Regions from separate parts of the Stenotrophomonas tuberculopleuritidis genome, predicted to be linked through region 2. Evidence: riboswitches for the same ligand, from Rfam matches in the RefSeq annotation. Region 2 holds a riboswitch; the other holds the start of a gene.

Region 1 (5,614 bases), 280 kb from region 2:
TTGGGGTTGTAGAAGAAGATCGCGTAGTCGATCCCGGAGGCGGTGATCGCCTCCATGACTTCGCCCGAACACGGTGCGCAGCAGGAATGCAGCAGCAGGCGCTGGCCGTTGTCGGGCAGGGTCAGGGTGGGGCGCTGGAGTTCGGTCATCGTTCAGTACCGCACGGGCCGCCGGCAACGGCGGCGGCCCGTGCATCGGATTGCGGGAAAGAATCAGGCGACGCGGGCGTCTTCGTGTTCGCTGCGCAGCTCCACTGCGGCGGCGACCAGCGCCTGCAGCGCCGCGCGGGTTTCGGGCCAACCGCGGGTCTTCAGCCCGCAATCCGGGTTCACCCACAGCTGTTCCGGCTTCAGCACGGCCAGCGCCCGGCGCAGCAGGTCAACCATCTCGGCCTTGTCCGGCACCCGCGGCGAGTGGATGTCATACACGCCCGGGCCGATCTCGTTGGGATAGTTGAACTTCACGAACGCGTCCAGCAGTTCCATGCGCGAGCGCGAGGTCTCGATCGAGATCACGTCGGCGTCCATCGCGGCGACCGAGTGGATGATGTCGTTGAACTCGGAGTAGCACATGTGGGTATGGATCTGGGTGGCATCGCGCACGCCGCTGGTGCTGATGCGGAATGATTCCACCGCCCAGTCCAGATAGGCGCGCCACTGCGCGCGTCGCAGCGGCAGGCCTTCGCGGATCGCCGGTTCGTCCACCTGGATCACGCCGATGCCGGCCGCCTCCAGATCGTGTACTTCATCGCGCAGCGCCAGCGCGATCTGCCGGCAGGTGACATCGCGTTCCTGGTCATCGCGCACGAATGACCACTGCAGCACGGTCACCGGACCGGTCAGCATGCCCTTCATCGGCTTGTCGGTGAGCGATTGTGCGTAGCTGGACCAGCGCACGGTCATCGGCTGCGGACGGCTGACATCGCCGAAGATGACCGGCGGCTTCACGCAACGCGAGCCATAGCTCTGCACCCAGCCATTGCCGGTGAACGCAAAGCCCTGCAGCTGCTCGCCGAAATACTCCACCATGTCGTTGCGCTCGAACTCACCGTGCACCAGTACGTCCAGGCCGAGCTCTTCCTGCACGCGCACGGCTTGCGCGGTCTGTTGTTCCAGGAACGCCTCGTACTCGGCCAGGCCGAGCTTGCCGGACTTGAACCGGGCACGTGCCTCGCGCACCTCCAGGGTCTGCGGGAACGAGCCGATCGTGGTGGTCGGCAGCAGCGGCAGCTGCAGCGCGGCGTGCTGCGCGGTGCGGCGCTGCGGGTAGGCGCTGTGGCGCTGGGCATCGGCGGCGGTGAGCGCCTCCAGGCGCGCGGCCACGGCCGGGTTGTGCACGCGCGGCGAACGGCGGCGGCCCTCCAGCGCGGCGCGGTTGGCGGCCAGCCCGGCATCGGCGCTGGCCTTGCCGTCCAGCGCATCGGCCAGCAGGCGCAGTTCCTGCAGCTTCTGGGTCGAGAACGCCAGCCAGCCCTTCAGTTCGTCATCCAGCTTCTTCTCCAGCGACAGGTCGACCGGACTGTGCAGCAGCGAACACGACGGTGCCAGCCACAGCTTGTCGGCACCCCGGTTGACGTGGGCGAAGCGGGCCAGGATCAGGGCGTTGTCCAGGTGCGTGCGCCAGATGTTGCGGCCGTTGACCAGGCCGGCAGACAGCACGCGCTCGGCCGGCAGGACCTTCAGCAGTGCATCCAGCTGTTCCGGTGCGCGTACCAGGTCCACGTGCAGGCCATCCACCGGCAGCCGCGCCGCCAGGCCGAGGTTGTCGTCCAGCGCACCAAAGTAGGTGGCGACCAGCAGCTTCGGGCGCTTCGCCGCGGCCAGCGCCGCATAGGCCCGTTCAAAGGCGGCGTGCGCATCGGGGCCCAGGTCCTGCACCAGCAGCGGCTCATCCAGCTGCACCCAGTCGGCACCGGCATCGGCCAGCTGGCCGAGCAGCTGCACGTAGGCCGGCAGCAGTGCGTCCAGCAGGGCCAGTGCGTTGCTGCCGTCGGTAGTCTTGGACAGCAGCAGGAAGCTGACCGGCCCCAGCAGCACCGGGCGGGTATGGATGCCCAGCGCCCTGGCTTCGTTGAACTCGGCCAGCGGCTTGTCGCCCCGCAGCGTGAACGCCTGGCCGGCATGCAGTTCCGGCACCAGATAGTGATAGTTGGTGTCGAACCACTTGGTCATTTCCAGCGCGCGCAGGTCGGTGCCATCGCGCTGCAGCCCGCGCGCGGTGGCGAAGTAGGCGGCCAGCGGATCGCGCGCCGCCAGCGCACGGTAACGTTCGGGAATGGCATCGAACAGCCAGGCGGTATCCAGTACCTGGTCATACAGGCTGAAATCGTTGCTCGGCGGCACATCCACACCGGCCTCGATCTGCAGCTGCCAGTGCCGCGCGCGCAGTGCGGCGGCGGTGGCCAGCAGGGTGGCGGCATCGTCATCGCCGGCCCAGTGGCGTTCGAGCGCCCGCTTCAGTTCGCGCTTGGCGCCGATGCGGGGGAAGCCCAGGTTGGTAACAGTGGTCATTGCAGCGTGTCCTCATTGCGTATCGGCATTGAGGAACGAAGGAACTGCAGGGCGACGCGTACCGTTGCCGGTCCACGGGCGCCTTGCCAGCGACCTTCGCCCCCGCGGGCGAACCGGATGCCGTGAAAAGGGCGCACGTGACCACGCATCCCGCTCAGGCAGGACGTCGCTGGTCCCGGCAACCCTCCCCGCGGAGAGTCCAGGTCGAGTCAGGGGACGGTCGTGTCCCCCGGCCGGGGCCGGTATTCGGGCTGATGGACACGGGCCGTGCGGCCCACCTAGTACCTGCCGCTTCCCAGGCGCATGCCCAGTGCTGTTGGCAGGATTCGTTTCCATTCACCGCTGCGGGGCAGCTCCGGAATGGGCGCGCGACGCGCCTTCACCGGATTCCCGTTTAAATCCATCCCTTCATTCGCATGAAGAGATGGATACCTTCGGCGTGCACAAGGTAGGCCGGTTGGCGGCAATGGTCAAGGGGCGGCAGCCAGCAGCAGAGGACCCGGCGCGGCGTGCATCGCCGGCCGGGCCCGGGGCGTGGCGGTCTCAGTGCTGGGCCGCGGCGCGCGCGCGGATGTCATCCAGGCGCTGGTCGTGCAGGAGGCGGCCGTTTTCCCACACGGTCACCATCGCATCTTCGCAGCCGGGCGGCAGGCGCTCATCACCGTCGGCGGGCAGCGGCACCGTGTGCAGGCTGCCATCGGCGACCCGCCGCAGCAGGCGCATGCGGCCACGCTTGCTGGTCTTGCCGGCATCGGTGACCGGATCCTTGTAGACATCGGCCCACTGGCCATCGATGCGGGCCGCCGAACACTTCAGCGCGAACTTCTGGGTATCCCGGTCCAGCCGCTGCAGCAGGGCGCCACCCATGCCGAAGGCCACGTTGTCGGCCGAATAGCCGTCTCCGGTCGTTCGCTGCAGGATCGCGCGGATCGTGCCGGGGTTGATGCCATCCCCCTGGATCACGCGCACGTGGTTGAGTACGCGGTAGCCCTTGGCATTGAGCGTGTGCCCAAAGGCCTCGTCCAGCCTGCGCAGGCTTTCGGCAACGATCTCCACCGGATCACCCGAATCCGGGCGGATCACCAGTGTCGCACCCGAGGCCACCACTTCATCGCGCAACGTCGTGCCCCAGTGCTCGCTGATGGCGCGGAAGATGTCGTAGCTGTCCGACACCACTGCGACGATCGCGCCTGGCTTGCCGAACTGGCGCAGCATGTTGCGGTACGCCTCCACTTCCCGCTCGCGGCCCCAGCTGGTGATGGTGCTGTGCTCGGCAGCGGGAATGGAATAACCCGCCATCGGCGCGTGGTAGTGCGCGCGGGCCAGGCACAGCGCCGACACGGTATCGGTACCGAGGAAACTGACCAGGTGCGCGGCACCGCCCAGTGCGGCCGATTCCAGGCTGGATACGCCGCGCGCGCCGAAGTCGTGCAGCTTGAACGGCAGCTGCCCCTGCGGGTCGTCGCTGGTCTGCTGCAGGAAGCCGGCGATGGTCTGCCGCGCATGCCAGCTGATGGTGGCCACGGTGACCGGGTACCACACACGCAGCAGCAGGGTTTCCAGGTACGAGGGCACCCAGAACGCCGCCGGATCGGTCGACTCGATGGTCATCAGCGCTTGGTGCGTGGGCACCACACTGCCCTCGGGCACGGCGCGGATGCGCACCGGCAGGTGGCCGCCCAGGCGGTCGACGATGTCGCGCCAGCCGGCCTCGTTGAACGGTTCGCCATGGGCGGCGAACACCGCAGCGGCGTCGTCGATGTCGGCGTGGGTGACCGGCCGTGCCAGCGCATCCTTGAGGATCGCCTGCAGGCCGAAGAACACCGTGCGGTCGTGCAGGCCGCCACGCGATTCCACGTAGAAGAACGTGGCATCGGTACCCGGCGGGTACTGCAGCCAGTGGCTGGCCTTGTAGCTGTCGGTGTTGAGGAGAAGATTATCGAGGTACTGCATGACGGAAGCTCCTTCGCGTCGAGTGACACCGGCGGTCTGTCCGCCAGTGGGAAAGCCGGGCCTGTCAGCCGCGGCCGAGGAAATACTCCAGGATGTGCAGGTGGTCTTCGAACAGCTGCGGGCCCATGTCCAGCGCTTCGCTGACCGGAATCCAGCGCGCCTTGTCGGCATCGTCGCCGCCACGCACCGGCGGCAGCTCACCGGCCGGGAACTCGAAGTGGAAACCGTGGGTGATGGTGCGGCCACGCTGGCTGCGGTCGGGGTGGTCGAACACCTGCTGGCCCTTCAGCGATCCCTTCAGCACGGGCAGTGGGATCTTCAGCCGGGTTTCCTCGCGCAGTTCGCGCAGGCAGCTGTCAAGCAGGCTCTGCTCCTGGCCGACGAAGCCGCCGGGCAGCGCCCACAGGCCCTTGCCGGGTTCCGAACGGCGCCGCACCAGCAGCACGTGGCCCGAATGCACCACCACCGCATCGGTGGTGACGAAGGTGGGCGCATAGGGCGCATCCTTCCAGGCCGCCTTGTACTGTTCGATGAAGCGGTACTCGGCCACCAGCTGGCCGTAGGCAGGTGCGCTCTTGCGGAACGCTTCGAGCATGTCGTACACCGGCGCCGGCACGTTGCCCCGCAGCATCAGCAGCGCACCGTGGAAATCCACGTCACCGGCTTCGAACAGGTAACGCCGCAGTTCGGTGGCCGACAGGGTGGCGGTGTGCTGCACATCGACCAGCGGCCACTGCGGGAATTCGCGCAGGTAGTAGCTGGAGGCATCCTTGTCCATGCCGATCAGGCCAACCTTCGCATCGGCGGCGGCACCGTCGTTGCGCAGCGCTTCGGCCACCTGGCGCTGCACGTTGGCGATCCACTGCGCTTCGTTGTACAGGTGGTCGCGCAGCGGGCGGATCAGCAGGCGGTCGGTGTGGCCGTCGAGGGCGGCCTGGATCATCACGGCGCGTTCGGCCACGGTCCAGGGATTGCGCAGGCTGCGGGGGGTATCGGCAGAGCCGACCAGGAAGATCAGCTTGCGGGCCCGGCTCAGGGCCAGGCGGGCAACGGCGGCGTGGCCGTTGTGGAAGGGCTCGAAACGCCCGATGAAAACCAGATAGTCGAATTCCATGAGAATCCCTCATGTCGTTGTGGCAGCCGCGGGTCTG
Region 2 (5,614 bases):
GGCTCGGGTACCCGAGGCCACCGTGCTGGACTGGATCGGCGACGGTGTGCGGCGCCTGGTCGAACAGGCGCTGCACGCTGCCGGCCGCGAGGTCGATCTGGCGACGGTGATGCCGGGCTTCATGCTGCATTACCGCGAATGCCTGCTGCGCAGCCCGCGCCTGTTCGATGGCGTGACCGACGCACTGGCGCAGCTGCGGGCACGCCATGTGCCGCTGGCCATCTGCACCAACAAGCCCGCAGCGCTGGTGCCGCCGTTGCTGCAGCACCTGGGTATCGGTGATGCGTTCGCGCTGGTGCTGGGGGGGGATTCGCTGCCGCAGCGCAAGCCCAGTGGGGAGCCGCTGCGGCATATCGCGGCCCACTTCGGCCTGCCCGTGGCGCAGTGCCTGATGGTCGGCGATTCGCTGACCGACTACCGTGCGGCCGACGATGCCGGCATGCCGATCGCACTGGTGCGTTATGGCTATCCACGTGGCCTGGACCTGGACAACGCGAAGGCGGTGGCGGTGATCGACGATCTGCGCGAACTGCCGGGGTTGGCTGCCGACATTCGGACACCGTGAAGCGCTCGCCGGGCATGGCCCGGCGCTACCGATCCTGTCGATCGACGCCATGCGTCGATGGCGTGTTCTGCTATTTCGGCTGGTAACGCACGCTCAGCTGATACTCGCGACCGGGCTGGTTGAACCACGCCACGGTTTCGTAGCGGCGGTCGAACACATTGGCCGCGCGTGCCAGTACCGACCACGACGGCGTCAGCGCGTATTCCGCGCGCAGGTCCAGCGTGCCGTAGCCGGCCAGCTTCACCGCATTGGCGGCATCGTCGTAGCGCTTGCCGGCGCCCTGCACGGTCAGCCCAGCGCGGAAGTCGCCGAAGCGGCGGTCCACGTCCAGGCGCGCGGTCTGCTGTGCACGGCGCGGCAGCCAGTTGTCGAACTGCGTGCTGCCACGGGTGCGGTTGCGCGGGTCGGTGTAGCTCAGCTGGGCGTTGACATCGAAGCCGGCCAGCACGACGCCACCGGTCAGTTCGGCGCCGCGGATCCGTGCCTTCTCGATCTGCTGCATCCTGAAGGTTGCGGCGTCATAGGTGATCAGGTCATCGATGCGGGTTTCATACAGGTCCAGGCCCCAATGCCAGCCCTGGCCCTGCTGCGAGATGCCGATGTTGGCGCTCTTCGAGGTCTCCGGGTCCAGCGTCGGCACGCCACTCCACGGGTCGTACAGGTCGCTGAAGGTCGGTGCCTTGAAGGCGGTGCCATAGCTGGCGTTGATGCGCAGGCCATGAACCAGCGCCATCGCCCAGCCGAGGCTGCCGGTGGCGTGATTGCCGAACTGCGCATTGTCGTCATTGCGCGCACTGGCCTGCAGCTGGTGGCGGCCGAAGCGGGCCTGGTACTGCATGAACACACCGGTGTTGCGGCGGCTTTCGACCAGATAGCCTGCGCTGCTGCCATCCAGGTTGTCCTCGCTCCAGTCGACGCCGGCGCTCAGCAGCTGGCCGTCGGCCACGCCGATGTCGGCCTGCAGCGATGCACTGTCGCGGTGCGTCTGTGCGCTGCCGTGCGCGTCGAAATCACCGCGATTGTCCGATTCGTTGTCGCTGCGGCCGACATTGGCGGTCAGCGCCAGCCGTTCGGACGGGGTGTAGCGCAGCTTGCCGGCCAGCACCTGCTGGCGCGTTTCGGAGTAGTTGTAGTAGCCGTCGTAGTGGTTCTCGCCATCGGCGCGCAGCGCGCTGCCTTCCACGCTCCACTGCGGGCTGAAGGTGTAGCCGCCGCGCAGGCTCTTGGACACGTTGCGATAGCCATCGCGGTCGGGCTCATCGGCGAAGCAGCCGGCGAACAGCGTGGCCGAGCCCCGGCAGGCGTCGATGCCATCCGAGTGCTGGTAGGCAATGTCGGCGCCGAACCAGCCGCGCTCGGTGCCGCCACCGATGCCGCCACTGGCTTCACGCAGGCCGTTGCTGCCGCCACCGAGCTGGAAGTGCGGTGCGAAGTCGCCCTGGTTGCGGCGGGTGAAGATCTGGATCACGCCGCCGATGGCATCGGCGCCGTACAGGCTGGACTGGGGGCCGCGCACGATTTCCACGCGCTCGATCTGCGCCAGCGGCAGGTCCTGGTACATCGCCAGGCCGAGGTCGGCGCTGTTGATGCGCACGCCATCCACCAGTACCACGGTGTGCGAGGAATTGGTGCCGCGCAGGAACAGCGAGCTCTGCTTGCCCAGGCCGCCGGCGTTGGTCAGGTTGATGCCGGCACGGCCCTGCAGCAGTTCCTGCAGCGAGGTCGCCTGGCTGGATTCGATCTGGGCGCGGTCGATCACCTGTGCCGGCGCGATGCTGTCCTGCAGGGCGATGGGGGTGCGGGTGGCGGTGACCAGCACCTGGTCCAGGTCGGCGGTGCCTGCATCGGCGCGGGCCAGCGCGGGCAGGGCGGCCAGCATGGCCAGTGACAACACGGAAATCTGCAGCTTCATCGGGGGGACTCCAGGTGCCGCGCACGCCCGCGCGGCGAAGGGGAGGAGTCGCAGGGACAGGCAAGCGCCGACGCGACGGCGATCGCCATGCGCGTCCAGCGCCATGCCCACCGCATCGCGACCTGAGGCTTCCGGGCCGGTCTCCGGGCTCGCCGCCAGGTGGCGCGAGGCCACCGTCCAGGCGCCTTCCCATGCCTGCGGCACAGTGGCGGGTTGCCTGGAACTGACGTGCTTACCGTTGCGGGGGCAGCGCCGGCATGGCGTGTTGCCACGCGTCACCGGCTTCCCGTTTCAACCTGCCGGCAGGGCCGCAGGTCACCTGGAAGTGCGCGCAGTCTACGGCATCACCAGCTGGTAGAGTGAGGTGGTCACCTGCTCGCCCGTTGGAAATTGGATGATGGTTGCAAAGGACCGCCTGCAGTTCCTCGATTCACTTCGGGGCTTGGCTGCCGTGTATGTCGTGTTGTTCCACGTACAGTCGATGCCGGCGCCGGCGCTGCCCGTGGCGGGCTGGTTGTTGCCGATACTGCAGCTGGGGGCCACCGGCGTCGCCCTGTTCTTCGTGATCAGCGCGTTCTCGCTGTGCTACACCCTCCCTCGCCACCAGGCCAGCGGTCGGCCGTTGCTGAGTTTCTATCTGCACCGGTTCCTGCGCATCGCTCCGCTGTTCTACGTCCTGCTGGCATTCTCTGTTTTCAGGGATGGCCGGGGCAGTCATGCCGGTCATCCCTGGGCCGAGATCGTCGCCAATGCCACCTTTACCTTCAATCTGTTCCCCGGCTGGGAGCAGGGCATCGTCTGGGCCAGCTGGGCGGTGGGCGTGGAAATGCTGTTCTATGCCATCTTCCCCGCGCTGATCCTGCTGGTGAACAACGGCCGGAGAGCGTGGATCCTGCTGTTGTGCCTGCTGGGTCTGGCAGCGTTGGCAGGCAACGGCTGGCTGGGCGCACGCGCAGCCGCATCGCTGGGGGGGTATGGCTGGCTGAGGCACGGGCCGGTGTTTGCGATGGGCCTGGTGGCCTTCCACATGCACAGCGCACTTTCGCGGTTGGCGCCGGCGCCGGCGCGGCGGTGGGGGATGGCGTTGAACATCACCGGCGCGCTGATACTGCTGCTGGTCGTGACGGGGATCGTGGGTGGATGGAGCGGCGCCGGTCAATGGCAGCTGACCGGCCTGGGCTATCTGGCGCTGTTGCTCGGCTGCTCGCAATGCCCCCCACGCTGGCTGGTCAATCGCACGACGGCCTGGCTGGGCACGGTGAGCTATTCGCTCTACCTCGGTCATCCGATCGTGATTGCCGTGCTGGGGCCGGTGTTCGGCCGCGTACTCGGCGTGACCGGTGAGGGAACAGCCGGTTATCTGGTATGTGCCGCAGTGGTCCTGGCGGTGTCGCTGCCGCTGGCCGCGCTGGGGCACCGCTGCGTTGAAGCGCCGATGATACGGCTGGGCAAGCGCATGATGGCGTCATTGTCCGTGCCTCGCGCAGGCCTTCGTTCCGGACCGGCGGAGAGTGGGCCACGCTAGAATGGTGCGCCCCGCTGCGGGGATGCTGTCTGGAAGTGAGTCGTGCCCATGATGTTGCTGCAATCGTCGACCTGTCCCACGCGCTGCGCGTGCCCGCCCCGGGGCCGCCCCATGCGCGCGGTTCCCGCGCCATGATCCTCGACCTGGTCCGTCATGCCGGCAACGGTCGTGATGAATTCCTCGATGGCCGCAGCGATCCCCCCCAGCTGGCCCGCCTGCCACAGGAGCTGGTCGAGGCCTACGCCGGCCAGCACTGGGAACGGGTGATCAGTTCGCCACGCCTGCGTTCCCTGCATACGGCAATGGCCTTGGCCACCCCGCGCGGGCTGGACGTGGAGTCGGACGAGGAGTGGGAGGAACTGGATTTCGGCGATTGGGACGGGCAGTCGCTGTTCGATCTGCCGGAGGACGCGCTGGCCGCCTTCCATGCCGATCCGCATTCGTTCCCGCCGCCCAACGGCGAAAGCTGGGGCCACTTCGAACGGCGCATCGCGCGCGCGCTGGATCGCCTGCTGGATGACGATGATCCACCGCCGACGGTGGTGGTCAGCCACGGCGGCCCGTTGCGCATGGTGCTGTCGCAGGTGTGTGGCCTGCCGATGTCGTTGTGCTGGGCGCTGCGTATCGACCACGGCACGCGTCTGCGCGTCCGGCTGGAACGCGCTGACGTCGGGCTGGTCGGTGAACTGCTGGAACTGCAGCAGCCGTGAGTGCACTCGCCGGGCGTGGCCCGGCGCTACCGGTCCGGTGCGCCCTGTGTGGCGCCGGGCCGTGCATCAGTCCTCGTCGGCGTACCCGGGCGCGCTGTCTTCGGCGTCATCGTCGGCGTCGAAGCGCTGCTCATGCACCGGGCCCGATGCCGGGCCGGCGGCTTTCAGCGGGTGTGCGGCGATGCGCGCTTCGTAGTCCTGCACGAGCGCCTCGCGCTGGGGCTCGCTGAGTTCCTGCCAATGGCAGTCCAGCAGCGCGCCTTCCAGCGAGTACAGCAGGTTCAGGCTGGGCTTGAAGCCGGCGCGCTTGACCTTGACGAATGCGCCGACCGCCCCGGTGGCGACCAGATCCTCGCGGCTGCGCAGGCCCACCTGACGCAGCCACGCCGCACTCTTGGGCCCGATGTTGCGCAGCTTGGCCGCGCTCATCCCAGGGCCTCGACGAACACACGGGCAATCGCTTCCAGACCTGCCTGGTCGTCGGCATCGAAGCGGCCGATCCGGGGGCTGTCGATGTCGAACACGCCGATCAGTTCATCACCGCGGACCAGCGGTACCACCAGCTCCGAGCGCGAGGCCGAATCACAGGCGATGTGGCCCGGGAACGCATCCACATCGTCGATGCGCTGGGTGACCCGCTGGCTGGCCGCGGCACCGCACACGCCCTTGTCCAGCGGAATGCGCACGCAGGCCGGCAGGCCCTGGAACGGGCCGACCACCAGCTCCTTGCCGTCATAGAGGTAGAAGCCCACCCAGTTCAGGTCGGGCAGGGCGTGGTAGACCAGCGCCGAGAGGTTGGCCGCATTGGCGATGCGGTCGGACTCGTCGTAGACCAGGCCACGGGCCTGTTCCAGCAGCTGGGCGTATTGTTCCGGCTTGCTGCCGGTGAGCGAGGCATTGGC

Evidence for each region. A riboswitch is a leader RNA that binds a small molecule or an ion and turns the genes downstream of it on or off. The one in region 2 is predicted to bind cobalamin.
Region 1: it holds a riboswitch for cobalamin, as region 2 does, so the genes downstream of both, metE (5-methyltetrahydropteroyltriglutamate--homocysteine S-methyltransferase) here and btuB (TonB-dependent vitamin B12 receptor) in region 2, are expected to answer to the same signal.

Annotation. Positions count from the first base shown of each region.
Region 1 covers NZ_CP130831.1:272,466-278,079, forward strand. The annotation lists gene Q5Z10_RS01180 (epoxyqueuosine reductase QueH) at 1-149, opposite strand, end outside; gene metE (5-methyltetrahydropteroyltriglutamate--homocysteine S-methyltransferase) at 213-2,510, opposite strand; cobalamin riboswitch at 2,731-2,962, opposite strand; gene Q5Z10_RS01190 (nicotinate phosphoribosyltransferase) at 3,054-4,463, opposite strand; gene Q5Z10_RS01195 (bifunctional nicotinamide-nucleotide adenylyltransferase/Nudix hydroxylase) at 4,528-5,577, opposite strand.
Region 2 covers NZ_CP130831.1:555,503-561,116, forward strand. The annotation lists gene gph (phosphoglycolate phosphatase) at 1-565, shown strand, start outside; gene btuB (TonB-dependent vitamin B12 receptor) at 636-2,477, opposite strand; cobalamin riboswitch at 2,595-2,815, opposite strand; gene Q5Z10_RS02565 (acyltransferase family protein) at 2,842-4,002, shown strand; gene Q5Z10_RS02570 (histidine phosphatase family protein) at 4,134-4,712, shown strand; gene Q5Z10_RS02575 (TfoX/Sxy family protein) at 4,779-5,141, opposite strand; gene msrC (free L-methionine (R)-S-oxide reductase MsrC) at 5,138-5,614, opposite strand, start outside.